3 regions of the Kineosporia sp. NBRC 101677 genome follow, and region 1 is predicted to be linked to each of the others. Evidence: riboswitches for the same ligand, from Rfam matches in the RefSeq annotation. Region 1 holds a riboswitch; each other region holds the start of a gene.

Region 1 (10,119 bases):
TCTCCACGTCGACGGTCTCGATGTCGGGCCAGTCGTCCATCAGCCGGATCGCGATGGAGTACGGCTCCTCCCCGGTGGAGGTGGGCAGCGACATGATCCGTACCGGGCCGGTGATGCGTTCGGCCTTGCGCTGGGCCATCACGGCGGGCAGCACCGAACCCACGAGCGAGTCGAACTGGTAGTCCTCACGCAGGAAGTAGGTCTCGTTGACGGTGAGTTCGTTGATCAGTTCCTGCACCAGACCGGAGTCGGTGCCGTGGCGCACGGCCGAGAACCACTCGTCGAAGCCGGCCCGGGGCCCGAAGGCCCGGATCCGCCCGATCACCCGCTTGTCCACGAAGTAGCGCTTGTTGTCGGGGAACTGGATGCCCGTGCGGCGGTAGAAGTAGTCCCGCAGCCGGATGAACTCGGCGTCGGTGAGCTGGTCGGCCATCGTCGGGGTCGAGCTCGCCCGGGAGGTCAGGCTGGAGTGCGCGGCCGTCACGACTGGGCCCCCACGTGCTGGGCGCGCACCATGCTCTCCAGGTGCTGCAGGTAGGGGTTGCCCGGGAAACGCCGCACGGCGAGTTCGGCGGTGGCCAGGAGCACGGGGGCGTCGAGGTCGTAGAGGGCCTCGACCGAGGCGGCGACCACGTTCTCCACCTCGTCGAAGGCCACCAGTTCCTCCAGCAGCCGGCACAGGTGCTCGGAGGTGGCCAGTTCCTTGACCACCGTGACGGCGCGGATGCGTACGTCCGGGTCGGGGTCGGCCAGCAGCCCGGGCAGGACGTCGGGGGCGCAGTCGGCCATGGCGATGAGGCTGTCGGTCACGGCCGTGCGCAGCGAGGCGTCGTCGCTGCGCAGGAACTGGGCCAGGGCCTGGGCCACCTCGACCGAGTCGAACCCGGCCAGGGTGGTCAGCAGCGCGTCGCGCACGGTGCGGTCCTGTTCGGCGGCGACCGCCTCGACCAGGGTCAGACCGGCGCGCGGGTACTCCCGCAGGTCGATCGCGGCCAGGCGGCGGGTCTCGGGGTCGCGGTCGTGCAGGCGCTCGGCCAGCGACCCGAAATCCCGGGCCGGGGGCGGTTCGGTCGCCGGCTCGTCCTGAGGTGTCTTTCGGACCAATGCCATGGTGGCTCCTGTTGCTCGAGCCTTCCCGGACGGTTTCGCCGGGAGGCTCCAGACTGATGTCGGCCGCGTCTCAGATCCACTTCATCAACTGAGCGCAGATGTCCCCCGCAGGCAGCACAGCGGTTGCTCCACCGGCTGCCACGAGCTGTCCCGGCATGCCCCAGATCACCGCCGACTCCTGCGACTCGGCGATGGTCCGGCCGCCCCCGGTGCTGATCCTGGTCATCTGCTGGGCCCCGTCGTCGCCCATGCCGGTGAGCAGGACCCCGAGCAGGGCGGGGGCCGGGACGACCTCCAGGGCCGACTCGACCAGCCGGTCGACGCTGGGGTGCCAGCGGTGACTGGCCGAGGCCGGCACGCTGCGGGCGCTCAGCACGCCGCCGCGGCGGCTGATCACCCCGTCGGCGTCGCCCCGGCAGATGTAGGCGGTGCCGGGCTGCAGCGAGGCCGGCGAAGTCAGTTCGACCGCCCGGATCTGGGCCACCCCGTCGATCCGCGCGGCCAGCGAGCGGGTGAACCCGGCGGGCATGTGCTGGGCCACCACGATCGGGGCCGGGAAGTCACCGGGCAGTTCGCTGAGCAGTTCGGTGACCAGGGCCGGCCCGCCGGTCGAGCTGCCGATCAGCACGGCCTGGACCTTGCTGGTGGCGCGTACCGGTGCGGTCCGCCGGACCCGGTCGCGTTCCCCCCGCATGCGCTGGGCCAGGCCGCTGCTGCGGGTGCGGGGCCTGGTCCGGGCCGCGTCCCTGACCTTGCGCACAAGTTCGTCGCCCACCTCGGCGACGTTCAGCGAGACCGTGCCGCCGGGCTTGGCCAGGTAGTCGACCGCGCCCAGCTCCATGGCCTCGAGCGTGGTCAGCGCCCCGCGCTCGGTCAGCGACGAGAGCATGACCACCGGCGTCGGCTGGGTGCGCATGATCTCGCTGAGGCAGGTCAGCCCGTCCATCTCGGGCATGTTCACGTCCAGCGTGATCACGTCCGGGCGCACGCTCGGCAGTTGCTCGATGGCATCGGCCCCGTTGCGGGCCGTGGCCACCTCGAAGCCACCGGCGTCCTCGAGCATGCCGCGGATCGCCTTGCGCATCAGCGCCGAGTCGTCCACGACCATCACCGTGATCACGGCGCGGTCGCGAGCTGAGCCCCCGCCCCCACCGGCTCGCCCTCCAGCTGTTCCAGCTCGTCCGCGGCCAGCAGTTGCCCGGGCTGCAGGATCAGCAGCATCCGTCCCGCCGCGACCAGGTTGGCCACCTTGCCCACCAGCTGGGCCTGCTCGGCCGACAGCTGCGGGGCCGGCTCGATCGTGCCCTGCCCCACGCGCAGCACCTCGGCCACCGAGTCGACGATGAAACCGGTCGGGGTGCCGTGGATCAGCAGCACCACGATCCGCTGCCGTTCGTCGCGTTCCACCCGGTCCAGCCGCAGCCGGGTGCGCAGGTCCACCACCGGCAGCACCGCGCCGCGCAGATTCACCAGTCCTTCGACGAACTCCAGCGACTGGGGTACCCGGATCAGGCTCTCGGGCACCCGGATGATCTCCTGCACGGCGTCGACGTCGACCCCGTACTCCTCCTCGGCCAGCCGGAACACGACCATCAGCTCGTCGTCGCCGCGCCCGTCGTCCTCTGCCATCGTACTTCCGCCCTCCTGGACCTCCTCCTCGACGAGGTCCTGCTCGCCCACCTGCGCATCGATCGCCTGACGGGCCGAGGCGTCGAACAACCTCTCCGCGGCCAGCACCGACACCAGCCGGGCCCCGTCCTCCAGCCGGCAGACCGACTCCACCTGGGAGGCGGCCATCCCGTTGGTGGCCACCGCGGGCAGGTCCCCGACCAGCGACTGCGGCACCCGCAGCACCTGCCGCACGGTGTCCATCACCACCCCGACCACCAGCGGGCCGTGGCCGGGTTCGCCGTCGACCCCGATCACCACGATCCGGTTGTGCGGCTGCAGGTCCTCCTGCCCCATGCCCAGGATCCGGCGCAGGCTGAACACCGGCAGCAGCCCGCCGCGGAGGTCCATGACCCCGAGCATCCGCCGCTCGCTGTTGGGTACGGCGGTGATCCGCTCGGGCATCTGGACGATCTCCTGGACCCGATGGATCGGCAGCGCGTACTCCTGGCCGGCCACCGTGAAGCTGACCAGTTCCAGGGTGTCGGCGCCGTCCTCGTCGGAGTCGTCCTCGGCCCGCGGACGGGAACCGGCCTCACCCGAACGTGTCTCGCCCTCGGACAGGTGCGCGATCGAGGAGAACTCGGCCTCGACCAGCGCCTGCACGTCCAGCACCGAGGTCAGCTCACCGCCGGCGCCCTGGATCACCCCGGCCAGCAGGTCCGAGCGCAGCGTGACGGTGACGGTCTCGGCGGGCACCAGACGGTCGTTCTCCACCGAGGTGACCGCAGCCACCCGGTCCACCACGAAACCCAGGGTGGTACCGGCGTCCACCACGATGACCCGGGTCGCCTCGTCGTGCTCCACGTCCGGCAGGTGGCAGCACCGGCGCAGGTTCACCACCGGCAGGACCCGTCCGCGCAGGTTGGCCAGCCCCTCCAGGGCCGGGCCGTTCAACGGCAGCCGGACCACGTCGGGCATCCGGATGATCTCCTGCACCCGCTCCATCGGGAAGGCGTACGTCTCCCCCGACATCACGAACGTCACGAAGTCGGTCCCGGCGCCGTCGAGCGGTTCGTCCCCGTCCAGTTCCTGCGAACTGCGTTGCTCCGGAACACCTGCCACTGCCGACGGGACGCTCTGGGTGGTGCTCATCGGCCCTCCCCTCCTGCCCGGCTGAGCTCAGGCGTTCTGCAGTTCGTCGGCCAGGGCGGCGATCTCCTCGATCGCCGCAGCCAGTTCCTCGGCGCCCTGCCCCTGCTCGCGAGCCGCGTCCGAGGCCCGGTTGGCCATCGCGTCGGCCTGGTTGGCGGCGGCCCCGATCTGCTCCAGCCCGCCCTTGACCTCGCCCAGGGCCCGCACGATGTCCTGCGCCGCGGCGCGGACCTCGTCGTTGCCCGCGCGCAGCGTCCCCATGCCCCGCTCCACGTCGATCAGCCGGGTGGTGGTGGTCTTGGCCCGTTCCACCTCGATCAGCGCCAGGCGGGAGGTCTCCTCCAGGTCGGTGCGCACCGCCACGATCCGGTCCTGCACCTCCTTGACCAGGTCCTTGATCCGCTCGGCGTTCTCGGCCGAGTCCCGGGCCAGGTTGCGGATGTCGGTGCTGACCACGGCGAAACCCTTGCCGAACTCGCCGGCCCGGGCCGACTCCACCGAGCCGTTCACCGCCAGCATGTTGGTCTGGATCGAGACGTTCGCGATGGCGTCCACGATCTTGTCGATCTTGCGGCTGATCTGCTCGAGTTCGACCACCTGGCGCACACTCTCGCGGCTGCTGGTGGCGGCCGTGGTGATCGTGCCGATCATCGCGTCGACGCTCTGCTTGTTCTGCCCCAGCTGGACCAGCAGGTCGTCGGACCGCTCGACGCCCTCTTGGCCACGCTCGGCCGCCACCTGGGCACCGTTCTCGATCTGGGCGATCGCGCCCTGGGCGTCCTGCATCTTCACCGACTGCGCCTGCGCGCCGCGGCTGATCTGCCCGATGGCCGTGGAGATCTGCGCGGCGGCCCGGTTGATCTCCTCCACCGCGGAGGACAGTTCCTCGGCCGTGGAGGCCACGTCCTCGGCACTTTTGCCGATGTCGGAACTGCTGCGCAGCTCCTCGGCGACCTCGGACAGCAGTTCGGCCGCCTTCTCGCTCTGCTGCAGCGCCTCTCCCTGCTGCGTGACCGTCTGCAGGGACTCCTCGGCGGCCGCAGACTGCTCCTCGGCGGCGGCGGCGATCTCCTCGGAACTGGCCTGGGCCTGCTGGGCTGCCTTCTGCGACTGCTGCGCAGAACTGGCCACCTCGACCGCGGCCTCCATCATCCCGGACATCACCTGCCGGATGGTCTCCAGAGCCGAGGTGATCTCCTTGCCCTTCTCCACCTCGTTACGCGCCGAAGACGCTGACGCCTGGACACTTTCGGCGATCACGGTGACCGAGGACCGGACCGAGTCGATCAGACCCCGGATCTCGCTGGCGCTGCGCTCGGAGGTCTCGGCCAGAGTGCGGACCTCGTCGGCGACCACCGCGAAACCCTTACCGTGCTGACGGGCCCGGGCGGCCTCGATCGCCGCGTTGAGCGCCAGCAGGTTGGTCTGGTCGGCGATCCGGGCGACCGCCGCGACGATCTCGCCGATCTCCTCGGCCTGCTTCTCCAGCTCGGTGATCATCACGACCGAGGTGTCCTGCCGGGCGGAGGCGTCGCTGACGTTCGACAGCAGCCCGGTGATCCCCCCGATCGTCTCGACCAGCAGCGACTGCAGGTCGCGGGAGGTGGTCTCCAACTGCTCGGTGGTCTGCATCTGCAGCCGGATCTTCTCGGCCACCTGCTGAGTGACGGCGAGGCTCTGGGTGCAGGCGCCCGAGGCCTGCTCGGCGCCCGCAGCGATCTGCTGCATGGCGTCGCGCAGCTGCCGGGACGCCTCGGTCGCCTCGGCGGTCTGGGAGGCGACCTCGGTGGTCGCCGCGGCGATCCGCTCGGCCGCCTGTTGCTGCTTGGCCACCGAGCGGGCGCGCCGCCGGTCGGCCTCGGCGGCACGTGAGGCGCCCTGACCACCGTCGCTGGGGCCACGCTCGGGCGGTGGTGTGCGCCGCGACGACGGGACACCGGCGGACGGGCTCTTGGTGATGGGCATGTGCAATGTCCCTTCCCACGTGAGGGGGGCGGGCCGTCGGATCGTGCGGCTCGAGAAGAGGATTCGGCCCGGTGGCCCGCTCTTCTTGAGGATGGCTTCGCAGCGTCGCCCCAACGAGTAGGCGCAAGGGGGGAACCAGGTCACCATGGGTCACCAAAAACCCCATGCATCACTCCCGTCCGGCCTGCTTCCCAAAGGGCCTGCAGTAGCCGGGCGACACAGAGGAGAGCGCGCCCGCGTCACTTGCCGGGAGGCCGAGCACGAGTAGCGTTCCGTGGACCAGCAGCAGAACCAGGCCAGGTGAGGTGACACCGATTGAGCAGCACCGCCAGTGCATTCCTGGCCGGACTCACCGTGCTCCTGGTGAGCGCCTGCGGCAGCGACGGCGCGGCCTCCGAGGCCGGGGACGTGGCTGCCGGTTTCAGTCAGGCCGTCGGCTCCCAGGACGGCGCTCGAGCCTGCGCCCTGCTGTCCCCGAAGATCGCCACAAGCCTTGCCGAGGAAGCCTCGCAAACGTGCGCAGACGCCGTCCTCAATCAGGATCTGCCCGCACCGTCCGGACTGGAGCGCGTGGAACGCCAGGGGCGCAGCGCGTTCGTCGTCACCGCTACCGACACGATGTTCCTGTCCGAGTTCCCGGACGGCTGGAAGGTGATCGGTGCCGGCTGCACCGAACAGGGCTCGGCTCCCTACGACTGTGCCGTCTCGGGAGGATGAGAGCTCATGCGTCTACTCTTCGCGGCCTACGCCTTGTTCATCGCCGGCGGGCTGGTCTACTTCTTCGTGCTCGCCCTGCTGGCCCGCTGACCCATGCGTAAATTCCTTCACGACAACGCGCTCGGCCTGTTCTTCGGGTTCATCCTGCTGCTTGCCCTGGCCGGGCAGGCGGTGGCCGGACTGGCCGACCACAACGCCGAGCAGGTCAGCAACGGGCTGGCCACCGTGACGATGGGGCGCTACCTGACCTCGTCCTCGTTCGGCACCGACGTGGCCGAGAACTGGCAGAGCGAGTTCCTGCAGTTCCTGCTGTTCATCGTGGCCACCACGTGGCTGCTGCAGCGCGGTTCGCCCGAGTCCAAGCCGCTGGACAAGGCCGGGCGCGAGAGCGACAAGGACCAGAAGGTCGGCGCCTACATCACCCCGAAGTCTCCGCGCCTGGCCCGGGCCGGGGGTTGGGTGAGCGCGCTGTACTCGAACAGCCTGGGGCTGGTGATGGGGCTGATCTTCCTGGCCTGCTGGTTCGTGCAGTCCCTGACCGGTCAGGTGGCCTACAACGAGCAGCAGATCGCCCAGCTCCAGGCGCCGGTGAGCTGGGCCGGCTATCTCGGCTCCCCGGACTTCTGGAGCCGGACCATGCAGAACTGGCAGTCGGAGTTCCTGGCCGTGGGCTCGATGGCCGTGTTCTCCATCTACCTGCGCCAGCGAGGGTCACCGGAGTCCAAGCCGGTCGGATCGAGCCACGACAGCACCGGCGTCGAGGGCTGAACGTCCAGTGCCGTGCGCTGCCGCGCCTCAGCGACACCGTGATTGCCGCCACCTCGCAGAGCACCGCTCAGCACCCGGACGCCCGCGGCGACCGAGGAACGCGCCACACCGCTGATCACGTTCTGTCGCTCGAGACTCTCGCACCGCTGATCCTCACGCTCGCCACCGCCTGCCAACACACCTGATCCGCTCTTCGCGCCCATCTGCTATAGGGCATCGATCAGGACACGCGCACTAGATGTGGTGTTGGCGCACCCGGCCACCTACGGCATATGGTGCGTGATGTTGCTGGTTCGTCCTGCCATCCAGGTGGGCCGTCGTAAGAGGGAACCCGGTGTGACTCCGGGGCTGCCCCGCAGCGGTGAGTGGGAACGACCGCCGTCAACAGCACTGGGTGCGCCTGCGCGTCTGGGAAGCGACGGTTACTAGGTGCTGGGTCTGCGGCCCGGCATGCCCGCGAGTCCGAAGACCTGCCAGCGATGCGCCCGCCCCGATGAGGGTGGGCGCGTCCGTGGTGCCGCGCGGGACGGAACCGGACGGCTCAGCAGACTGCCTCCTTGGGCACCGCTGTGCCGTCTTCCGGCTCTCGCGCACCTGGTTCCAGAAGATCGGGAAAAGAGAGCTATGACGATTACGGTGTACAGCAAGCCGGCCTGCGTGCAGTGCGACGCCACGAAGCGCGCCCTGGACAAGGCGGGCCTCGCCTACGAGGTCATCGACATCACCCAGGACGACACGGCCCGTGAGTACGTGCTGTCGCTGGGCTATCTCCAGGCCCCGGTCGTGGTGGTCGGCGAGGAGCACTGGTCGGGTTACCGCCCCGACCGCATCAAGGCCCTGGCCGCCCAGCCCGCCTGATCCGGTGAGTTCGCTGGTCTACTTCTCCAGCGCCTCGGAGAACACGCATCGTTTCGTTCAGAAACTGAACGTGGAGGCTGAGCGCATCCCGCTGCGCCCCACCGAGCCCATGCTCCACGCCCAGTCCCCCTTCGTGCTGGTGGTTCCCACCTACGGCGGGGGCAACGAGGGCGGGGCGGTGCCGCGGCAGGTGGTCCGGTTCCTCAACGACGAGGGCAACCGGTCGCTGTTGCGCGGGGTGATCGCGGCGGGCAACACGAATTTCGGCAGCGCGTACTGCGTGGCCGGCGACATCATCTCGGCGAAGTGCCAGGTTCCGTACCTGTTCGCCTTCGAGCTCATGGGAACGACTGAGGACGTGCAGCGCGTCCGCGATGGATTGGAACGATTTTGGCAACGACAGCCGGTCTGAAGGACGACCTACAGGTCATCGAGACCGCTCCGGTGAGCCTCGACTACCACGCGCTGAACGCGATGCTGAACCTCTACGGTCCGGACGGGGAGATCCAGTTCGACAAGGACCGTGAGGCGGCGCGGCAGTACTTCCTGCAGCACGTGAACCAGAACACGGTGTTCTTCCACGACCTGGACGAGAAGCTCGACTACCTGGTCGAGAACAAGTACTACGAGCCGGAGGTGCTGGGCCGGTACGACCGGGCCTTCATCAAGCGGCTGTACCAGCACGCGTACGCGCAGAAGTTCCGGTTCCCGACCTTCCTGGGCGCGTTCAAGTACTACACCTCGTACACGCTGAAGACGTTCGACGGCAAGCGGTACCTGGAACGCTTCGAGGACCGGGTCTCGATGGTGGCCCTGGCCCTGGCCGACGGCGACGAGACGTTCGCCCTGCAGCTGGTGGACGAGATCCTCTCGGGCCGCTTCCAGCCGGCCACGCCCACCTTCCTGAACCTGGGCAAGGCCCAGCGCGGCGAGCCGGTCTCGTGCTTCCTGCTGCGCATCGAGGACAACATGGAGTCGATCGCCCGCGGCATCAACTCCGCGCTGCAGCTTTCCAAGCGCGGCGGCGGAGTCGCGCTGCTGCTGAGCAACATCCGTGAGCACGGCGCCCCGATCAAGCACATCGAGAACCAGTCCTCCGGGGTGATCCCGGTGATGAAGCTGCTGGAAGACTCCTTCTCGTACGCCAACCAGCTCGGCGCGCGCCAGGGCGCGGGTGCGGTGTACCTGCACGCCCACCACCCCGACATCATGAGCTTCCTGGACACCAAGCGGGAGAACGCGGACGAGAAGATCCGGATCAAGACGCTCTCGCTGGGCGTGGTGATCCCGGACATCACGTTCGAGCTGGCCAAGAAGAACGAGGACATGTACCTGTTCTCGCCGTACGACGTGGAACGCGTGTACGGCAAGCCGTTCGCCGACGTGAGCATCAGCGAGAACTACCGGGACATGGTCGACAACGGCCAGATCCGCAAGAAGAAGATCAACGCTCGCGACTTCTTCCAGACCCTGGCCGAGCTGCAGTTCGAATCCGGTTACCCCTACATCCTGTTCGAGGACACGGCCAACCGCGCGAACCCGATCGAGGGCCGGATCACGCACTCCAACCTGTGCTCGGAGATCCTGCAGGTCTCCACCCCCTCGACGTTCAACACCGACCTGTCGTACGACCACATCGGCCGCGACATCTCGTGCAACCTGGGCTCGCTCAACATCGCGCACACGATGGACTCCCCCGACTTCGGGCTCACCATCGAGACCGCGATCCGCGCGCTGACCGCGGTGTCCGACCAGACGTCCATCGAATCGGTCCCCTCGGTCAAGCGCGCCAATGCCGGCGGGCACGCGATCGGCCTCGGGCAGATGAACCTGCACGGGTTCCTGGCCCGCGAGCGCATCTTCTACGGCTCGGACGAGGGCCTGGACTTCACGAACATCTACTTCTACACGGTGGCCTACCACGCCATCCGCGCCTCG
Region 2 (10,119 bases), on a different contig from region 1:
TCGTGGATCAGCGGGATGACGGCGACCTGGGAGAGCACCGTGTGCTCGGCGGCCACGGCGGCCTGGTTGCGGGTCTCGACGTCGGCCTGCCCGGCGGCCTCGGCGAGATCCTGGTCCAGGTCCTGGTCGCAGTACCGGCTGAGGTTGTAGCCGCCTTCACAGCCGAAGTCGGCCTGCAGGTAGCTGATCGGGTCGGCGGTGTCCTGGCCGTAGGAGCGGCTCATGATCACCGCGTCGTAGGTGCCCTTGAGGTAGTCGGACTCCATCTGGTTGTACTCCTGCACCACCGTCTTGACGTCGAAGCCGGCCTTGCGCCACTGGTCGGCCACGACGGTGGCGATCTCGGCCAGCTCCGGCCGGTCGGCGAAGGTGGCCAGGGTGATCTGCTTCGGGGTCTGGCTCGCGCCCCACGGCTCGGCCTGCGGGTAGGTGGGGGCCGGGCGGTTCTGCGCCCAGGTGGAAACCGTGGAGAACAGGCCCTGGGCCGGGTCGGCGGCCCCGGCGTAGATGGTGCCGGCCAGGTCGAGGCCCTCGATCGCCTCGCGGGCCAGTTCGCGCTTGCCGGGGTCGGAGAACACCGGGGAGCTCTGGATCAGGTGCACCGAGACGGTGCGGGGCAGCGGCACGGCCAGCACGTTCTCGGCCCCGACCGGCTCGAGCTGGTCGGCGGGCAGGGCCTGGGCCAGGTCGGTCTGCCCGGCCCGCAGCGCCGAGGCCCGTTGGTCGCCGTCGGCCACGAAGCTCAGTTCGATCCCGGCCAGCGCCGGCTCGCCGCCCCAGTAGGCCGGGTTCGCGCTCAGGTCGGCCGAGGTGGTGCCGTTCAGGGCGGTCATCGTGTACGGGCCGGTGCCCGTGCCGACCACCGAGGGCGAGGCCGGGTCGGCGTAGGCCTTCTCGGCCAGGATGGCCAGCTCGGGGGAGGTGAGGCGCTGGACGAGCACCGGGTCGGGGGTCTTGGTGACGATCCTCACCGCGTTCTCGCCGACGGCGCTCACGGTCAGCTCGGTGCCGGACAGGGCGCGGGGGGCGGGCTCGGCCTCGGCGGCGTTGGTCAGGGACGCAGCGACGGCCTCGGCGTTCATCGCGGTTCCGTCCTGGAACTTCACTCCGTCCCGCAGGGTGAGTTCCCAGGTGGCGGGGTCGGTCTGCTCCCAGCCGGTGGCCAGTGAGGCGGCCGGCGCACCGGAGGCGTCGAGCTTGACCAGCGTCTCCGTGGCGCCCACGCCGTAGCTGGTCACCGCGTCGTCGCTGTAGGGGCTGAGCGCGGCGACCGGAGTGAAGGCGTACGCGTAGCGCAGCGTCTTGCGTTCTCCCGAGCCGCTTGCGGCCTGGTCGTCGGAGCCACCGCCGCAGGCGGCCAGTGAAAGGACGATTGTCGCCCCGATCAGCGTCGTGATCGTCTTGGCAGAACGTGCAGGGTCCATGGAACGGACCGCCTCCAGCACCTCGTGGTTGCGAAACAGTGCCGTGGCCGGTCTCCTGGCTCTCGGGTCGAACGCTGCCGGTGCACCTTCCCAGGCCTGCGCGCCACCTCGACGAGCTCGTCGGGGCGTCGTGCCGGGCCCAGTGGCGCCCGATTCGGACTACGCGAACCGGCACCTTCCCGATCACAGTGGCGAGGGCCGCTCCGGTCCTGCACCGGAATTCCCGAGCACCACGGCCTCGTCAACCTAGATCACCGGTGGCGGTGGCGGCAAGGCGGGCCGAAATGCATGAATGCCTGTTCATCTCATCAGGTTTCGCCTCCGTCGGGGGTGGGCGGGCTGCGACGGCCGAGGGCCGGGCCGGGGTTCAGAGGTCGCCGAGGGCGGTGACCGGGTTCTCCACGCAGTCGGCGACGAACCGCAGCAGCCCACCCGCGGTGGCCCCGTCGCAGACCCGGTGGTCGAAGCTCAGCGTCAGCTGGGTGACCTTCCGCACGGCCAGTTGCCCCTCGAGCACCCACGGCCGGTCGACGATGCGCCCGATGCCCAGGATGGCGGCCTCGGGATGGTTGATGATCGCCGCGGCCCCGTCGGTGCCGAACACCCCGTAGTTGTTGACCGTGAACGTGCCGCCGGTCAGATCGGCCGGAGTGATCCGGCCGTCGCGGGCGGCCGCGGTCTTCTGCTGCAGGGCGGCGGCCAGCTCCCGAGTGGTGAGCCGGTCGGCGTGACGCACGACCGGCACCACCAGCCCCCGGTCGGTCTGGGCGGCGAAGCCCAGGTGGACGGCGTGATGACGGTGGATCTCGCCGTCCTCGACGGTGGCGTTGAGCTCGGGGAAGCGGCGCAGGCCGGCCACCACGAACCGGGCCAGCAGGGCGACGAGGCTGACCGGCTGGGCCGGGGACGCCCAGTGGGCCGGCGCCCCGCCTGACCGCTGGCTGCTGCCGGCGGCGTTGTGGGCGGAGCTGTTCAGGGCGCTGCGAGCGGCCAGGAACGGTGTGGCGTCGGCGTCGACCCAGATGGTGGCTTCGGGGATCTCACGGCGGGAACGGGAGAACTTCTCCGCAGCGAAACGACGGACGCCGGTGAGGGGCAGGCGGTCAAACCCGAGGACGTCGTCGGCCGGGTCTGCGGGCCCGCTCCTCAGTGCGCGCTGCGAGTCAGCAGCGGGCCGTGAGTGGGTGGTGGCCTGCGAGTCGGTAACGGGTCCAGCGTCGACAGTGGCTCGTGCGTCGGCAGTGGGGCGTGAATGTGCCGCGGACCGTGAATGTGCAGCAGGCTCGGCATATTCGGCGGGTGCACCCACGCCGCTGCGAACCCCCTGCTCGGAGAGGTCAGCGGACCGGCTGGTTGCCCGGGCGTCCGCACCACGTTCCTCGAGGGCACGACGGATGTCGGCGCGCATGATCAGGCCGTCCGGTCCGCTGCCGGTGACCAGTCGCAGGTCGAGCTGGGCCTCGCGAGCGATCCGGCGGGCCAGGGGCGAGATGACGCGCACAACAGTGCTGTTCGCATGTCCCGGCGCCGGCTCAGGTCGTGGCTCCTGCCCCGGCTCCAGTCGTCGCTCAGGCTTTCGCCCAGGCCGTTGCTCCGTGCCCGGCTGGTTGCCCGGTTCATTCAGGGTGGGCTCGAGCCGTCCGTCGAGGTCTGGTGTTCTCGTTCCGGGCGCGGCCCAGCCGGTCCGGATCGGCCTGCGGCGCCGGGTTCGGGCGGTAGCCGGCGTGCCGTAACCGATCAGCACGTTGCCGCTCGCCTCACCGGCGCCGGTGCCTCCGCCGACGCTTTCGCCGGTGCCTTCGCCAGGGTCTGTGCCGGTGCTTGTGGGCTGGGGCGGGGCGATCTCGATGCCGGGTTCGCGTAGTCCGCCCATCGAGCCGATCTCGGCTTCGCCGATCCTGTCGGCGTTGTCAGCCTCCCCGATCCTGTTGACCCCGGCGGCCTGGCCAGCCCTGTTGGCCTGCTCGGTCCCGGTGATCCCGCTGGCCCAGCCGATACTGCTGCCCTCGACAACGGTGCCGCCGCTGCTGCCGCTGCTGCCGTGGTCCCGGTGGTGAGCACCGCTGTCACCACCAGCCTCGGTGCCGGCTCTCCCCAGCGCCTCGTCGGCTCCCTTCTCGGCCACGCTGATGAGTGGTGCGCCGACGGGCAGCATCACCCCGGGTTCGGCGTGCAGCACCGTGACGGTGCCGGCGAACGGGACCGGTACCTCCACCGAGGCTTTCGCGGTCTCCACCTCCACCACCGGCTGGTCGATGGTGACCTCGTCGCCGACCTGCACCAGCCAGCCCACGATCTCCGCCTCGGTCAGGCCCTCGCCCAGGTCGGGCAGCAGGAAGTCAGGCATTCTCGTCCTCCCACTGCAGGCGGCTCACGGCGTCGAGGATCCGGTCGGGGCTGGGCAGGTGGTGGGCCTCCAGTTTGGGTGGCGGGTAGGGGATGTCGAATCCGGTGACGCGCAGGATCGGTGCGGCCAGGTGGTGGAAGCACTGCTCGGTGAGGCGGGCGGCGACCTCGGCGCCGTAGCCGCAGAAGCCTCCGGCCTCGTGCACGACGACGGCGCGGCCGGTGCGGCGCACGCTGGCGGTGACGGTCTCGTCGTCGAACGGGTTCAGGCTGCGCAGGTCGACGACTTCCAGGTCGTAGCCCTCCTCGGCGCCTGCCGTGGCGGCCTCCAGCGCGGTGGCCACGGTGCCGCCGTAGGTGATGACCGTGACGTCCCGGCCCGGCCGCACGATCTGGGCCTGCCCGATCGAGGGGCCGTCGGTGGTGAGCTCGGTGGTCTCCTTGGCCCAGTAGCGGCGTTTGGGTTCGAGGAAGATCACCGGGTCGGGGCAGTCGATGGCCTGGCGGAGCAACCGGTAGCCGTCGCCGGGGGTGGAGCAGGTGACCACGCGCAGGCCGGCGGTGTGGGTGTAGTAGACCTCGGAGGAGTCGCAGTGGTGTTCGACCCCACCGATGCCACCGCCGTAGGGGATCCTGACCACCATGGGCAGGGCCACTCGTCCTCTGGTTCGGTTGTGCATCTTGGCGAGGTGGCTGGTGATCTGCTCGAACGCGGGGTAGGCGAAGGCGTCGAACTGCATCTCGACCACGGGACGCAGGCCGTTCATGGCCATGCCGATGGCGGTGCCCACGATGCCGGACTCGGCCAGCGGCGTGTCCCACACCCGGGTGTCGCCGAAACGCGCGGCCAGGCCGTCGGTGACCCGGAACACGCCGCCCAGCGGCCCCACGTCCTCACCGAGGACCACCACGCGCTCGTCCTCGGCCAGGGCGTCGCCCAGCGCGCGGTTCAGGGCCCCGGCCAGGGAGAAGGACTGTGCCGCGGCACTTTCGACGGCCTTGACGGGCTGCACGGTGGTACTCACGCGGTGGCCTCCTCGTCGCGCTGGAGTTCGTCCTGCAGATCGGCCCGCTGCCGGGCGAGGGAAGCCGGTGGGTCGGCGTAGACGTGCTCGAACAGGGCGCCCGGTTCGGGTGCGACGCCGCCGGTGCTGCGGGCTCGCACGCTTGCGGCCACCTCTTCTGCTTCGGCGGAGATCTGCACCAGGTCGAGCGGGTGCCCCTGGTGCTCGAGGAACAGTTCGAGGCGGCGCAGGGGGTCGCGTTCCAGCCAGTAGGCGACCTCGTCGTCGTGCCGGTAGCGGGTGGCGTCGTCGGCGTTGGTGTGGGCCTCGACGCGGTAGGTGCGGGCCTCGATCAGGACCGGGCCTCCGCCCGCGGCGGCGTGCTCGACGGCCTGCCGCACGGCTGCGTACACGGCCGCCACGTCGTTGCCGTCGACGAGGTGGGAGGGGATGCCGTAGCCGATGCCCTTGTGGGCGAGGGAGGGGGCCGCAGTCTGCTTGGCCAGGGGGACGCTGATGGCGTAGCCGTTGTTCTGGACCAGGAACACCACCGGGGCCTTCCAGACCGCGGCGAAGTTCAGGGCCTCGTGGGTGTCTCCCTCACTGGTGGCGCCGTCGCCGAGCAGGACCAGGGCGACCGTGTCCTGCCCGCGTAGCCGGGCGGCATGGGCCAGCCCCACCGCGTGCAGGGTGTTCGTGGCCAGCGGGGTGCACTGCGGTGCCACCTGGTGCTCGTACGGGTCGTAGCCGCAGTGCCAGTCCCCGCGGAAGCTGACGAGGACCTCGTGCGGGTCGACTCCGCGCGTGAAGACGGCCACCGAGTCGCGGTAGGTGGGAAACAGCCAGTCCTGAGCGCGCAGTGCCAGCGCGGCGCCCACCTGGCAGGCCTCCTGCCCGCGGGAGGACGGGTAGACCGCCAGCCGCCCCTGTCTGGTGAGGGCCGTGATCTGGGCATCGAGACGGCGGCCGACGGCCATCGCCCGGTAGAGGCGGGCCAGGGTCGCGTGATCGGGCCGGGAGAGGGCGGTCTCGGCGCAGGCAGCCCCCGACGGGTCGATGAGCTGCACGGGAGCCGGGGCAGGCAGCAGGCCGGGACGGGCGTCGGTGGGCGCTGGCGTGGGGCCGGGCCGGTCATCCTCCTCGTGCCCGCTGGGCCCGTCGTGCCGGGACTGCTGCGTACTGCTCATCAGGCTCCACCTTCGACGTTGAAGACGCGAAAACCCCTGCCGTGCGGTGACCAGTCAAGGTGGTCGGGGGTGAGGCGTCAATGCTTACGGACGGCGACTTGCCCGGAATGCCCGTCGCACCTGTTGAGACACGTGCGGGTGGGCCGGAGGTTGAGGCGTGGTCCAAACTTTCTTCTCCGGACGGGGGTTGTGGCCTGTGGGCGTACGCCTGCGGGCCGATGTGTGTGGGGGCGGTTCTGGCTACCTTGACCGGGTGGACACCTTGACGGCTCGGCCCGGGCGAGGGGCGACCAGCCGGCGCTGGGCGGGGCGCATCCTGCGGGGCGCCGGGCTCCTGGCCGTGTTCGTGGTGGTGGTGGGTTCGTTCGGGCCGAACGCGATGGTCACCACGGTGCTGCTGCTGGGGTCGGCGCTGTACCTGCAGTTCAGCCGGCCGGTGACCTGCTGGGCGGTCACGGTGGCCATGGCACCGCTGCTGGCCACCTGGTACTCCCACGACGAGGGGGTCACCCTCCTGTCCCTGGCCTCGATCAACGTGGCCGTCGCCGTCCTGGCCTGGCGCCGTACCTGGCGGGTCTCGCTGCCGGCGCTGCTGGTGTCGGCGGTGGTGCAGGGGCTGCTGTTCGCCTGGCAGATGAACGGCATCGACCTGGCCCAGGCCGCGCCGGTGGTCCTCCTGGTCCTGCTGGTCGTCTGGCTGGTGGCCAACTCGGCCGGCGACGCCCGGCGTCGCGCCGTCGCGGCCCGGCTGCGGGAGACCGAGCTTGCCATCGAGGCCGAGCGGCTGCGGATCGCCCGGGAGATGCACGACCTGATCGCGCACAGCCTGGGGGCGATCGCCTTCCAGGCGGGCATGGGCAGCCGGGTCATCGAGACCCAGCCCGCCGAGGCCCGCAACGCTCTCAGCGCGATCGAGGGCCTCAGCCGGCAGACCCTCGCCGAGCTGCGGCGTACGCTCGCGGCCCTGCGCCGGGCCGATCCGGAAGGTGCGCCGATGGCCCCCGCGCCCGGGTTGGGCGACCTCGGGCGGCTGGTCGGCACCGCGCGGGAGGCCGGGGTGGCCGTCGAGGTGGAGCGGCTGGGCGCGGTCCGGGACCTGCCGGGCGACCTGGAGCTGTCGGCGTTCCGGATCGTGCAGGAGTCGGTGACCAACGTGATCCGCCACGCCGCTACCCCACGGTGCCTGGTGCGTCTCGACTTCACGGCCGAGGAACTCGCGATCGAGGTGCTCGACGAGGGCCGTGGCAGCGCCGAGGCGGGCGGTGCCGGGTACGGCCTGGTCGGCATGCGCGAGAGGGCGGTGCTGCTGGGCGGGCAGTTCAGCGCGGCACCGCGGGCCGAGGGCGGCTTCCGGGTCTCCGCCCGCCTGCCCATCCCCGCGAGCGGCTGAACCGCCCCGCCTGCGGTGGGGTGAGTTCTCGGCCGGCTCGAACCTGCTCGACCGGCTGGACTGGCTGGACTGGCTGGACTGGCTGGACTGGCTGGACTGGTTTGTCGCGCGGGTGTGCTGCCGATGGTGGCTCTCGGTACGGGGGCTGCGGCGGTGCGAGGATGAGCCGGTGAGTGTGACCGTGGTGCTGGCGGACGATCAGCCGCTGATCCGGGCCGGGCTTCGCGTGCTGCTGGCCGAGACCGACGACCTGAAGCTGGTGGGCGAGGCCGGTGACGGTCTTCAGGCCGTCGAGCTGACCGAGAGCCTGCGGCCCGACGTGGTGGTGATGGATCTGCGCATGCCGCGGCTGGACGGCATCGGGGCGACCCGGCTGATCGCCGAGCGGCATCCCGCCACCCGGGTCCTGGTGCTGACCACGTTCGACGACGACGAGTACCTGTACGGGGCGCTGCAGGCCGGGGCCAGCGGATTCCTGGTGAAGGACGTGGCGCTGGACGACATGCTGGCCGCGATCCGGGTGGTCGCGGCGGGAGACGCGCTCATCGCGCCGAGCCTGACCAGGCGGCTGGTCGACGACCTCATCGGGCGTGGCCCGGCCCCGGCCGAGGGGGAACGACGGGCCGGTCGCGGGCGCTGGGCCGGTGCTGGCGCGGGCCGGAGGCCGGACCCCGACCCGGGTGACGGGCCGGTGCAGCCCGCGGCCGCGTCCCTGAGCGCCGTCACCGAGCGCGAGAAGGAGGTCCTGACCCTGGTCGGCAGCGGCCTGTCGAACGCCGAGATCGCGACCCGGCTGGTGATCAGCCCGGCCACCGCCAAGGCGCACGTGGCCCGCCTGCTGACCAAGCTCGATGCCCGCGACCGGGTGCAGCTGGTCATCCTCGCCTACGAGTTCGGGCTGGTGGCCCCCGGGCGCTGAGCGGGTCCCCGGTCGTCGGGTGGCCCGCAGGCGTACTCCTGTGGGATGCCGGTGGGGATGCCGGTGACGCCTGCGGGATGCAGTCCGTGGGCCGATGTGCCGGTGGGGGCGCTGGGGCCAGCCTGTGGGCATGGCGAAAAGCAGGCTCTGGCAAGGAATCCTGGGCACACTCGACCGAGTCGGCCCGGGCCGGGTACTGGGTTTTCAGGTGCTCGCGGTGGTGGTCTTCAGCCTGCTGTGGAACCCGCTCGACTTCTTCATCTACCGGCTCGGCGGGCAGGCCGTCGGTTCCGGCAGTGAGCTGTACCTGCAGCGTCAGGCCGGGTTGTTCTTCACCTACACGCCCTTCGCGGCCGCGGCCTTCGGGCCTCTGTCGTGGCTTGCGCTGGTGCCGGCCCGGCTGCTGTGGGAGTTGGCCTCGGTCGCCGCCTTCGCGTGGGCCTGCCGCGAGATGCTGCTGCTGGCCCGGATCCGGTTGTCCCGCAGAGCGTTCGGCTGGTGTGTGGCGGGTGGTCTGCTGCTGGAGCCGGTCTGGCACACGCTGTTCCTCGGCCAGATCAATCTGTTCCTGCTCGCGCTGGTGCTTTTCGATGTGCGCCGGGCCGCCGAGGGCCGGGGGCGAGGAGTGGGCGTGGGCCTGGGGGTCGCGATGGCGATCAAGCTGACGCCGGGGGTGTTCGTGGTTCTTCTGCTGCTGGCCGGCCGGGTGCGCGCGGCGTGCGTGGCTGGGCTGACCTTCCTGGTCTGCACTCTCGCAGGAGTTCTGGCTGATCCGGAGGCGTCGTGGCTGTACTGGCGGGAGGTGTTCTACGACTCCTCGCGGGTGGGTGTTCCCTATATCAGCAACCAGTCTCCGTTCGGGGCGGTGGTGCGGCTGGCCGGGGGCCGGGAGAACGTCGGTGACTGGTTCCTGCTGGTGCCGCTCCTGTTCCTGGCGGGTGGGCTGGCGCTCGCGATCCGTTATGCCCGCCGGGGTGACTGGGCCGCTGCCTTCGCCGCGGCGGGCCTGACCAGCTTGATGGTCTCGCCGGTCTCGTGGAGCCATCACTGGGTGTGGGCGCTGCCGGCCCTGGTCGTGCTGGTCAGGGACGGACGGGTGTGGGCGGCCCGCGGGGTGGGTGCGGTCCTGGTGCTGTCGCCGATGTGGTGGCTGCCACGTGACCTCGGGCCGATCCCGCTCGTGCCGGTCACGAACGCGTACCTGGTGATCGGCCTGGCAATGCTGGCCTGGCTGACGGTCCGGGCTCTTCCCGTCCGGGACCGCCCGGCCCCGACTGGAGGCGTCCGAGCCCCCGGCGGCCCAGGCTCGGCCCGGGCCGGCGCCGACCGCATCCACCCGCAGGCCACCGGGCTCAGTGCTGCCCCAGCCGGAACCGTCCCAGCGGCATCCGTTGCCGCCGGGGCGGCCTCAGTGGGATCCGTTGCAGCTGAAGCCGTCTCAGCAAGGGCGCTCCGAGCGGCCCGTTCCCTCTCGGGCCGGGCCTGCCCAACGGACCCTGGTCGCCGGGTCGGCCTAGACGGTCAGGGCGAGCTTGCCGGTACCGTGCCCGCCGATCAGCGCCTCGACGGCGGCCGGTGCCTCGTCCAGGGCGAAGGTGCGCCCGACCGGGACCTTGAGGTCACCGGCGGCGGCCAGTTCGAGCAGGGGCCGGCGGGCCCGGTTGCGGAAGTCCCGGCTTTCCGGGGTGGTGCCGCCCACGGCGAGGAAGCCGTCGCGGCGGGCCCGGGCGAAGTTGGCGATCGTGACGATCCGCCGCCGGTCCGGGACCAGGTCCAGCGACACGTCCGCGGCCTCGTCGGTCCCGGCGGTGTCCAGCGCCGCGACGTAGCGCTGGGGTGCGACCTCGCG
Region 3 (10,119 bases), on a different contig from region 1:
TGGGCATCGTGGTGGCCGTGGTGCTGCTCACCGTGGGCCTGCTCACCCTGTGGGGCCGCCGTCTGGACGCGCTGGCCATCGGCGACGAGACCGCGCACACCCTGGGCATCTCGCCCGACCGGTTCCGCACCCGCCTGCTGGTGCTGGTGTCGCTGTGCATCGGCGTGCTGGTGGCCGCCTCCGGCAGCATCGGCTTCGTCGGCCTGGTGATCCCGCACGTCGCCCGGCGCCTGGTGGGGGCCCCGCACGCGCGCGCCGTACCGGTCGCCGCCCTGCTCGGCGCCATCTTCCTGGTCTGGGCCGACGCCCTGTCCCGCACCCTGCTGCAACCCCAGGAACTGCCGATCGGGATCATCACCTCCCTGGTCGGGGCGCCCTTCCTGCTGGTCCTGATCCGCCGCCTGCACGCCACCAGCGCCTAGAACCTTTGAACACTCAGTCGAGGAGCACGTTCATGCCAGTCATCACCCGCCCCGCCATCGCCGCCACGGCAGCCGGGGCGCTGCTCCTCCTGAGCGCCTGCGGGGGTTCGTCCGAGGCGGACACCAGCGACGTCGCCGCCGGGGGCAGCAGCAACTACCCCGTCACGGTCGAGAACTGCGGCGCCGACGTCACCTTCAGCACCGAGCCGGAGCGGGTGGTGCTGCTGAAGAGCGCCTCGGTGCCCTACCTGCAGGCCCTCGGCGTGCTCGGTGACGTGACCGCCCGGGCCGGGCAGTACCCGGAGGCCTACTACGACGACGCCACCAACGCCGCCCTGGCCAAGATCCCGCTGCTCACCGACAAGACCGACACCAGCGGTCACCTGCAGATCTCCAAGGAGATCGTGATCAGCCAGGAGCCGGACCTGGTGCTGGGCGAGACCGACAACCTGAACCGCGAGACCCTCGACGCGGTCTCGATCCCGCTGATGGAGGAGCCGGGCCTGTGCGGAGAAGGCCTGACCGACCCCGGTTTCGACGACATCTACTCCCAGATGGAGACCTACGGCAAGGTCTTCGACCGTCAGAGCGAGGCCGACCAGGCCGTCGCCGCGTTGAAGGAACGCCTGGCCTCGGTCGAGAAGAGCGCGGCCGGCACCGAACCCCGCACCGCCGCAGTGCTCTACCCGACCGTCGGCGGCGGCGTCACCTACGCCTACGGCACCCGCAGCATGGCCCAGCCGCAGCTCGAGGCCGCCGGTTTCACCAACGTCTTCGGTGACGTGGACGAGCGGGTGTTCGAGGTGACCCTGGAGAAGCTGATCGGGCTGAACCCCGACGTGCTGATCCTGCTGTACTCCGACGGCGACCCCGAGGCGGTCACCAAGTCGATCACCGACCTTCCGGGGGCCGAGAAGCTCACCGCGGTGGCCAACGGCGACGTGATGCCCCAGCTGTTCAACTTCACCGAGCCGCCGAGCCCCCTGGCGATCGACGGTCTCGAGGCGATCATGGAGCGATTCGGCTCCCAGCCGTGATCCAGGCCGAGGGGCTGCGGTTCGCCTACGGCAAGAGCCCGGTGGTCGACGACGTCACCGTCACCGCCCGCACCGGGCGGGTGCTGGGCCTGATCGGGCCCAACGGCAGCGGCAAGACCACGCTGCTGCGGCTGCTGTACGGCTCGCTGCGGCCGGCCTCGGGAACGGTCAGCGTGGACGGCCGGCCGCTGGGGGAGCTGGGCGCCCGCGAGGTGGCCCAGCACCTGGCCGTGGTGGTGCAGGAGAACGGCACCGAGACCACCATGACGGTGGCCGAGATGGTGCTGCTGGGCCGCGGCCCGCACCTGGGCACGTTCGCCCGCACCAGCACCCAGGACGAGGAGATCGCCTGGACCGCCCTGCAACGGGTGGGCGCCCTGCACCTGGCCCCGCGCAGCTTCGCCGGGCTCTCCGGCGGCGAGAAGCAGCGGGTGCTGATCGCCCGTGCGCTCACCCAGCAGGCCAGCCACCTGCTGCTCGACGAGCCGACCAACCACCTGGACATCCGCTACCAGCACGAGATCCTCAGCCTGGTCAGGGATCTGGACACCAGCGTGGTGGTGGTGCTGCACGACCTGAACCTCGCCGCCCGCTACTGCGACGACCTGGTGCTGCTCGAGAACGGCCGGGTGGCCGGGGCCGGGCCCGCCGCCGAGGTGATCGACGCCGGCCTGATCGAGCGGGTCTACGGCATCGGCGTGGAACGGATCGAGCACAAGGGCGGCATCCATCTACTCTTCGAACCGAGGGTTTTCTCCGGAATCTGAGCATGCGAGCCTGGTCCTGTCCGCCAGTCAAGGAAGACGAGGACAGGAGTTCGCATGCCCCAGCCCATCGGTCGCCGCAGCGTCCTAGCCGCCGGCCTGGTTCTGCCCGGTGCCCTGAGCATCACGAACGCCGCCGGCGCCGGAGCCGACGAGAGGCCCACCCGGTTCCGGCTCGAGGCCGAGACCCTCGACGGGGGTGAGCAGGTCACCGCCGTCACCCTGGACACCGACCGGCTCGGCCCGATCACCGCCGAAGGCCTCACCACCAGCACGTTCACCGTGCACGCGAAGGCCACCAGCCCGATCCCGGGCGCCAGTGGGTACGACCTGGACCGGGTGGTCACCCGGGCGCGGCTGGATCACCGCGGCAACATCGTGCTCGAACTGGAGCACGGCGAGGGGAAACCCGGTGCGGCGACGCTCGGCTACGTGGTGACCCGCAGCCGGAACGTGCGACTGAACCTGGAATACACGATCACCCAGAACCAACCCGTGCCCCGGCGGTTCGGCAAGCCCCTGCTGATCGAGCGTTTCGAGCAGGGCAGGCTGGTCAACCCCGAGGTGGACGCGTTCGGTCACCACGAGATCAGCAACGGCCTGAAGTACCGGCTCTACACGCCTTCCGGGCGGGGCAAGCGTCCTCTGGTGGTCTGGCTGCACGGCGGCGGCGAGGGCGCCTCGCTGCCGGACGGCTACTACGACAACGAGACCACGCTGCGCGCGAACCGGGGTGCGCTCGGCTTCGCCACCCGGGAGGGGCAGAAGATCTTCGGCGGCGCGTATGTGGTTGCCCCGCAGAGCACCTCGTACTGGATGGAGGACGGCCCGCGGTTCGCCCCGATGATCAGGAAGGTGATTGAGGACGTGTCGGCGCGGCACCCGATCGATCGCGACCGGGTGCACGTGGTCGGGTGCAGCAACGGCGGCTACATGAGTCTGAAGATGACCACCACCTACCCGGACCTGTTCGCCTCCTCGGTGCCGATCTGCGGCGTGGTGGCCGGTAACCCGCCGCTCATCCCGGACGCCGAGCTCCGGGCCATCCGTACCCCCACCTGGCTCGTCACCTCGCTCGACGACGCCACCGTCGACCCGCAGGCCAACACCGTGCACGCGAGCGAACTGATCCCGCGCTCGCGGGTGACGCTCTACGACGAGGTGGTCTGGAACGGCTACAGGTTCCCCGGCCACTGGTCGTGGATCTACGTGGGCCGCAACGATCCCAGCATCAAGGGCACCCACGTCTGGCAGTGGATGGCCCGGCAACGCACCTGAACCGTATGCCCGGGGCGGGAGTGTCGGGATGAGAAGCTGACCCCGTGATCTCTGTAGCCACTCCCGCCGACCGGACCCCGATCGTCCGCACCCTGGTCGCCGCGTTCTCGTCCGATCCGGTGCTGCGCCACATCTTCCCCGACCAGGAGGAGTACGAGCACGGCGCCGCCGCCTTCTTCGGTCACGTGTTCGACAAGAGGGTCGGCATGGGGGCGATCTGGACCGTCGAGGGCGGTGTCTCGGTGGCGATCTGGGAACCGCCGGGCACGCCCCCGGCCAGCAGCCCTCTGGAACTGCCGGAGCCCGCCGCGTCCCGGCTGCGCGCCTACGACGAGGTCGTGCACGCCGCCTTCCCCGAGTCCTCGTACTGGTATCTCGGGGTTCTCGGCACCCACCCCGACCACACCGGCCAGGGTCTGGGGCGGGCGGTCATGCAGGCCGGGCTGCAGCGCGCGGCCGAGGCCGGGCTGCCCGCCTACCTGGAGACGGCCACCCGCCGTAACGTGGCCCTGTACGAGCGGTCCGGCTGGAAGGTCGTCGCCGAGATCGACGAGCCGGTGCCCACCTGGGTGATGCAGCAGTAGTCCCGCGTGCTAGCCTCCGGCACGAACCGATCGCATCCGGGTGGATGCCAGGGAACTCCGGTGCAATTCCGGGACTGGCGCGCAGCGGTAAGGGCGACGGCGGCACGACTCGCCACTGGGGAGCCTCTCCCTGGGAAGGCCGTGCCACCGGTTGACCCCGAGTCCGAAGACCTGTCGGTTCACGTGTTCGTCGACGGGCTCTCGCGACCAGGGCCCGGGACTGGAGAGGTCATGCGTGGACCCGTCGCCCACCCCTGCCCGGCGCCGCCTGAAGTTCTGGCCCCTGGCCGCCGCGCTGACCGTGGCGTGCCTGGTCAGCGTCGTTATCTCGCTGGCGTTCGGCTCTGAGCACATCCCGCTGGGTGAAGTGGTCTCCGCCGTCACCGACCGTCTCGACGGCAGCGGACCGGGCCGCTGGGACGTCATCGTCTGGGAGCTGCGGCTACCGCGTGCCCTGATGGCGGTGGTCGTCGGTGCCGGACTTGCGGTGGCCGGCGCCGGAATGCAGACACTGGTGCGCAATCCCCTGGCCGACCCGTTCCTGCTGGGCATCAGCTCGGGCGCGTCGGTCGGGGCGACCGCGGCGATCACCACCGGTTCCCTGGCCGGGTTCGGCATCTACGCGGTCTCGGGCGGCGCCCTGCTCGGGGCGATCGGCTCGGCCCTGCTGGTCTACCTGGTGGCGATGACCCAGGGCGGGCTGACCCCGTTGCGGCTGGTGCTGTCCGGAGTCGTTCTCTCGTCCGGACTCTCGTCGATTGCCTCGTTCCTGGTCTTCCTCAGCGACGACCCCCGGGCCGCGGACTCGGTGATGTTCTGGATGCTCGGCAGCGTGGGCGGCGCCACCTGGGAAAAGCTCTGGATCCCGGCACTTCTCGTGGCCGTGCTGGCGCTGGGCATGCTCGCCCTGCACCGCTGGCTGGACGCCCTGGCCGTCGGCTCGGACACGGCCGCAGCCCTGGGAGTGAACGTCGTCGCCCTGCGGACCACCCTGTTCGTCGGCCTGGCGGTGCTGGTCGGGGTGCTGGTGGCGGTGAGTGGGGGGATCGGCTTCGTCGGGCTGATCGTGCCGCATGCGGCCCGGCTGGTGGTCGGCGCTCAGCATCGGGTCCTGCTGCCCGTCGCAGCCCTCGGTGGTGGTGTATTCCTGCTCTGGGTAGACGTTCTCGCCCGACTGGCGGTTCGCCCGCAGGAGATTCCGCTGGGCGTGGTCACCGGGGTGATCGGGGCCCCGTTGTTCCTGCTCCTGATGGGCCGGGGCCAGTACCGGTTCGGCGGCGAACGATGACCGTGGCCCTGCGCGTGAAGGGCGTGTCGGCCCAGCTCGGTGGCCGCGAGATCCTGAGCGACATCGACCTGGACGTTCCGGCCGGGCAACGCCTGGGCATCGTAGGGGTGAACGGCGCGGGAAAATCCACCCTGCTGCGCGTTCTGGCCGGAGTGCTGCGCCCCAGCGCCGGAGAAGTTCAGATTGCAGACGCCTCAGGGCACCTCGAGGACGCCCGTCACCTTGCGTCCCGGGAGCGGGCGCGCCGGCTGGCCTTCGTGCCGCAGGAAGAAGTCGTGGCCGCGGAACTGCTCGTGGGTGAACTGGTGGCCCTCGGGCGAGTGCCCCGGACCCGCCCCTGGTCACGCGGCGGCCAGGACGAAAGAGCCGTGGTCGAGGCGGCTCTGGACGCGGTGGGCCTGGCCGACCGGATCAGTTCGCCGTGCGACCAGCTCTCCGGAGGCGAACGGCGGCGGGCGGTGCTGGCCCGCGGTCTGGCCCAGCAGTGCCCCGTGCTGCTGCTCGACGAGCCCACGAACCAGCTCGACGTCGCCTGGCAGCTCCGGCTTCTCGAGGTGTTCGCCACCCAGTCGCAGACCCTGGTCGCCACCGTTCACGACCTCGACCTGGCGCTGCGCTTCTTCGACACCCTGGCGGTGGTCGGCCGGCCGGAAGGCATCAGCGCCAGACCCGCCCGCATCGTCGCGATCGGTCCACCCGCCGACGTTCTCAGCGCCGCCCACGTCGACGCCCATTTCGGCGTCGGCTCGGTGCAGGTGCCCCATCCCCAGCTCGACCAGCCCCACCTGCTCATCCACCCCCGAGAGGAAACCCGGACCAGATGAACCGCCCCGCCACGAGACTCGCAGTGCTCGCCCTGGGCTGCACCGTCCTGACCGCCTGCAGTTCTTCCGACTCGCCGGAGGCAGCCTCCGGCGCGGGCGCCATCACCGTGGAGAACTGCGGGGAGAAGGTGAGCGTGGACGCGCCGGTCACCGAGCTCTACGCCTACGACGGTGGCATCATCTCGATCGCCCTGGCGGTGGGCGCCCGCGACGAGCTGGTCGCCGTCACCGGCATGGCCCGCGACCAGGACGTGCTCGAGCTGGCCTACCCGGACGCCCGGGTGGACCAGCTCAAGGTGGTCGGCGACGAGTTCCCCACGCTGGAGAACGTGCTCGCGGTCGACCCCGAGATGATGTTCGCCGGCTACGGCTACGGTTTCAGCGAGTCGCGCAACCTCATGCCGGAGATGCTCCACGAACGCGACATCAAGACCTACCTGCTCAGCGAGACCTGCCGGCAGGACGACGGGGCCCGGGGAACGATGGAGGCGTGGACGGCGCTGACCACCGACCTGCGTAACCTGGGCGAACTGACCGGGCACGGCGAGAGCGCCGAGGCGGTGGTGGCCGACATCGAGAAGCGCCGGAGCGCGCTGGAATCCGCTCCGAAGGGCGAGGAGAAGCCGACCGCCTTCCTCTTCGACTCCGGCACCGACGCCATCTTCACCTCCGGCTCGTTCGGGGCGCCGCAGGCCATCTTCGACACCGCCGGGGTCACCAACGCCACCGCCGACGTGGAGGACACCTGGACCGAGGTCGGCTGGGAGCGTCTGTCCGCCTCCGACCCGGACGTGATCTTCTTCGTCGACTACCCGGGCCAGTCGTACGAGGAGAAGGTGGCCGTGCTGAAGGCCAACCCGGCCTCCCGCGACCTGACCGCGGTGAAGGAGGAGCGCTTCGTCAACCTGCCCTACGCCCTGTGGGTCTCCGGGCCGCTGAACATCGACGCGGCGGAGTGGGTGCGGCGCTCGATCGAGCACTTCGGGCTGGCCCCGGAGTCGGGGATCCGCTCCGACCTGGACATCACCAGCCTCCCGGAACTGCCCGGGAACACCTGGGTGGAGTGACCTTCTAGCCGGATTTCGCGGGTTTCGGGCGTTACCTCCGTGAGATGTCTGACATGCCGTCGCCCCCGTGGGTCGATAACGTGCAGGTCAGGTATGTCCAGGAGGATGTCGAGGCAGGCGGAGGAGCGCACCGATGAGGATCGACAGCCAGGTGGAACCCCTGGTCCGTCAGACCCTGGCCGCGGTGGTGGCCCGTAGCCCGGAACGCTCCACCGGTGCCATCCAGGCCCTGGTCGACCAGGGCGACGAGGCCTACGGCGAGGCGGTCGACCTCTGCTTCGCGGTGGGCAACCAGGTTCTCTGCGACCTGCACGAGGGGCCGCCCCAGCGGGACCGGATCGCGACCCTGGCCCGCAGTGCGGTGCGGATGGAGGCCTGGGCCGGGATGGACCAGCCCACGGTCGAGACCTTCATGACCGCGCTGGCCGAGGAGCGCGATCCGGCCGCCGAGATGCTGCCCGCCGACGCCGCCCTCACCGGCTTCGTGGTGGGCGGCTGGCTGCTGTCGGCCTCGGCCCCCGAGAACGCCTCGTGGGAAGCAGTTCTGGACGATGCTCTGGACACGATCTTCACGGTTCCGTGACCGGACGCCGGCGGCGAGGTGCTGCGCTGAACCTGCCGCGGCCCGTAAAGATCGTTGGCGGGGTGGGTTTCGGCCTACTTGAAGTACTGGGACACGGCCCAGAGCACGAGCAGGATGATCAGGATTTCCACGGAGCACCTCACATCGGGGTGGGGACGACTCCAGCCATGGTGGTGAAGTACCGGCCGGTGGCCAAGACTCGGGTCAGGCCGGGGGCAGGGCCGGTTCAGTCCCACGCACGAACGCTGCACCCGAGGTGTTGTGGGGGCAGCGGTTCTGTGTTCACGGCTCCAGCAGGGCCTGCTCGATCTGCAGCAGTTCGTTCGGGCTCAGGGCCGGCTGCTCCCAGCCGCGCAGCTCGATGTGCAGGATGAACGGCAGCGGCACGGCGGCGTCGTACTTGTCCACGTAGTGGGCCAGGTCGCGGGGCCAGACCCAGGCGCCGTCGGTGACCACGGCCATCGGCGCCACGGCGGTGACCGACGGGTCGAGTACGTCGTCGAACATCGCCGCGGTGGCCGCCAGCACGGTGTTGCCCCACAGGTAGTCGAGCAGCATCTCCTTCTTCGCGCCCACCGGCTCGCGCCGGCCCGTGGCCAGGGCCTCGTGCAGGCTCGGCCCGTCGGGGCGGCCGTGGGGCAGTTCCCGGAAGAACCCGGCCTCACTGATGATCATTGCTGCCCCTGGGGCTGGTAGACGGCCCACTGCCCGGTCGGCACCAGCGGGGAGGGGCCCACGACGAGGCGGCCGGAGTCGAAGGCGTGGACCGTGTCGTCGGGGGCCATCACCGGCACCCCGAGCTTGTCGGCCAGGGCCTGGGCGGCGTGGGCCGCCGTCCCGCCCACGGCCCCCGGAACCAGCCGGATCGGGCCGCCGGCGTAGTCGGTGTCGTTCAGGATCAGCTTGGCCACCGTGCGGGGGTTGAATCCGTTGCCACTGCTGCTCAGGTCGGTCTGGAGCACCACGTCGTGGAAACCGGCGGGCGGGATGGCGCGCGCGGTGAACTCGGCGAACACCTCGGCCTTGGTGGGCACCCCGGCTCCGCCCAGCTGGAAGGTGTGCAGGTAGTTCTCGCAGGTGCGCCGCAGGGCCCGGCCCTCGACGGCACCGGCGAAGGTCACCGGGGTGAAGGTCAGGCTCAGCTCGGCCGCGTCGGCCAGCAAGGCTGCGGGAGGGGCCGAGCGCAGGTAGGTGCCCAGGGCCGCGCGGGGATCACGCACGAAAGTTCCGGCCCCGTAGCCGTGCCAGGAGAGGAAGGATGCGGCTCCGGAGACCGCGTACCCCTGGCCCAGGTAGCCGGTCGACAGCAGCATCAGCGCCACGCCTGTGCCGACCAGGAGCACCTGCTCGAGCACCGTCATCCCGGCCCACCAACCGCCCAGCTCGGCCAGGAGACCGGTGAGCCACAGCGACGTGGTGGCCCGGACATCGGCGGGCACCGCTGAGTAGGCCAGCCAGAGCGCAGCGGCCAGCAGGACGAGCAGGAGCCCGGAGCTGACCCGCCAGACGATGAGCTGGGACCGGCGGGCCGGGCCGCTTCGCCGGGCGTGGGCCTCCAGCCGCGCGTGCCGGGCCATCTCCATCGCCGCCCGCCCGCGCACCAGCCGGGTCAGGCGCGATTCCCCGCTCACTCCGGCGTGCGCCGCCAGGATGACCATCTTGTCGCGTGCCGCGTAGGCCGCCAGGGCGCACACGTCGACCGTCAGGGCGCGCCAGAGCCGGGCCAGCAGCCACTTGCTCACGGCCAGGCTTTCGCGGGCCACGGCCTTCACACCTGAGCCGCGCGAACCGGAGCCCCCTGCGGCGCGATGCCGCGCCCGGTCGCGGTCGTCGTCTTCCTCGCTGTCTTTCGCTTCCGGTGGTTCGGGCAGACCGGCGGGCGACGTCGGCTGGCCGGGAGGGGTGAGTTTTGAGGCATCAGTCGGCTGCGAGGTAGGGGGCGCCGGGTCTTTCGGGGACGAGGCGGCGGGCCAGGCACTGGGGGGAGTGACGGTGGGCCAGGCGGTTGAGGGAGTCGGCGAGGTCAATGCGTCTGGAGTCATCCGGCCGACGGTGCCAGCGGTGCCGACGGTGTCAGCGGTGTCAGCGGTGTCATTGGTGCCGGGGTGTCCGCCTTCGGCGGCGGGCTGGGTGGCCGGCGGGCGCACCCGGACCGGCTCCGTGGACACGCGCGCGGCCCAGTTCTTCGTCCATCGGGCGGCCGACCAGGGCGTGGGCAGGATGGTCAGGTCGTTGCGCTGCTCGTCGACGGCGAGCAGGTGCCGGGCGTCGG

Evidence for each region. Region 1 has a riboswitch for cobalamin ahead of nrdH (glutaredoxin-like protein NrdH). Riboswitches for the same ligand answer to the same signal wherever they lie in the genome.
Region 2: it holds a riboswitch for cobalamin, as region 1 does, so the genes downstream of both, QSK18_RS17445 (ABC transporter substrate-binding protein) here and nrdH (glutaredoxin-like protein NrdH) in region 1, are expected to answer to the same signal.
Region 3: it holds a riboswitch for cobalamin, as region 1 does, so the genes downstream of both, QSK18_RS10330 (FecCD family ABC transporter permease) here and nrdH (glutaredoxin-like protein NrdH) in region 1, are expected to answer to the same signal.

Annotation. Positions count from the first base shown of each region.
Region 1 is NZ_BSTA01000006.1:521,405-531,523, forward strand. Features, by position in the region: gene QSK18_RS20450 (CheR family methyltransferase) at 1-484, opposite strand, end outside; gene QSK18_RS20455 (HEAT repeat domain-containing protein) at 481-1,110, opposite strand; gene cheB (chemotaxis-specific protein-glutamate methyltransferase CheB) at 1,181-2,230, opposite strand; gene QSK18_RS20465 (chemotaxis protein CheW) at 2,227-3,873, opposite strand; gene QSK18_RS20470 (methyl-accepting chemotaxis protein) at 3,901-5,838, opposite strand; gene QSK18_RS20475 (hypothetical protein) at 6,154-6,555, shown strand; gene QSK18_RS20480 (DUF6766 family protein) at 6,649-7,323, shown strand; cobalamin riboswitch at 7,596-7,815, shown strand; gene nrdH (glutaredoxin-like protein NrdH) at 7,948-8,181, shown strand; gene nrdI (class Ib ribonucleoside-diphosphate reductase assembly flavoprotein NrdI) at 8,186-8,593, shown strand; gene nrdE (class 1b ribonucleoside-diphosphate reductase subunit alpha) at 8,572-10,119, shown strand, end outside.
Region 2 is NZ_BSTA01000005.1:306,382-316,500, reverse strand. Features, by position in the region: gene QSK18_RS17445 (ABC transporter substrate-binding protein) at 1-1,424, opposite strand, end outside; cobalamin riboswitch at 1,453-1,674, opposite strand; gene QSK18_RS17440 (dihydrolipoamide acetyltransferase family protein) at 1,792-3,771, opposite strand; gene QSK18_RS17435 (alpha-ketoacid dehydrogenase subunit beta) at 3,764-4,735, opposite strand; gene pdhA (pyruvate dehydrogenase (acetyl-transferring) E1 component subunit alpha) at 4,792-5,961, opposite strand; gene QSK18_RS17425 (sensor histidine kinase) at 6,215-7,351, shown strand; gene QSK18_RS17420 (response regulator) at 7,521-8,270, shown strand; partial or broken gene QSK18_RS35970 (glycosyltransferase family 87 protein) at 8,365-9,240, shown strand; gene QSK18_RS17410 (quinone oxidoreductase family protein) at 9,784-10,119, opposite strand, start outside.
Region 3 is NZ_BSTA01000003.1:158,916-169,034, reverse strand. Features, by position in the region: gene QSK18_RS10355 (FecCD family ABC transporter permease) at 1-422, shown strand, start outside; gene QSK18_RS10350 (ABC transporter substrate-binding protein) at 455-1,459, shown strand; gene QSK18_RS10345 (ABC transporter ATP-binding protein) at 1,456-2,226, shown strand; gene QSK18_RS10340 (prolyl oligopeptidase family serine peptidase) at 2,281-3,501, shown strand; gene QSK18_RS10335 (GNAT family N-acetyltransferase) at 3,546-4,085, shown strand; cobalamin riboswitch at 4,096-4,278, shown strand; gene QSK18_RS10330 (FecCD family ABC transporter permease) at 4,321-5,373, shown strand; gene QSK18_RS10325 (ABC transporter ATP-binding protein) at 5,370-6,197, shown strand; gene QSK18_RS10320 (ABC transporter substrate-binding protein) at 6,194-7,264, shown strand; gene QSK18_RS10315 (hypothetical protein) at 7,398-7,847, shown strand; gene QSK18_RS10310 (hypothetical protein) at 8,130-8,522, opposite strand; gene QSK18_RS10305 (DUF8616 domain-containing protein) at 8,519-10,119, opposite strand, start outside.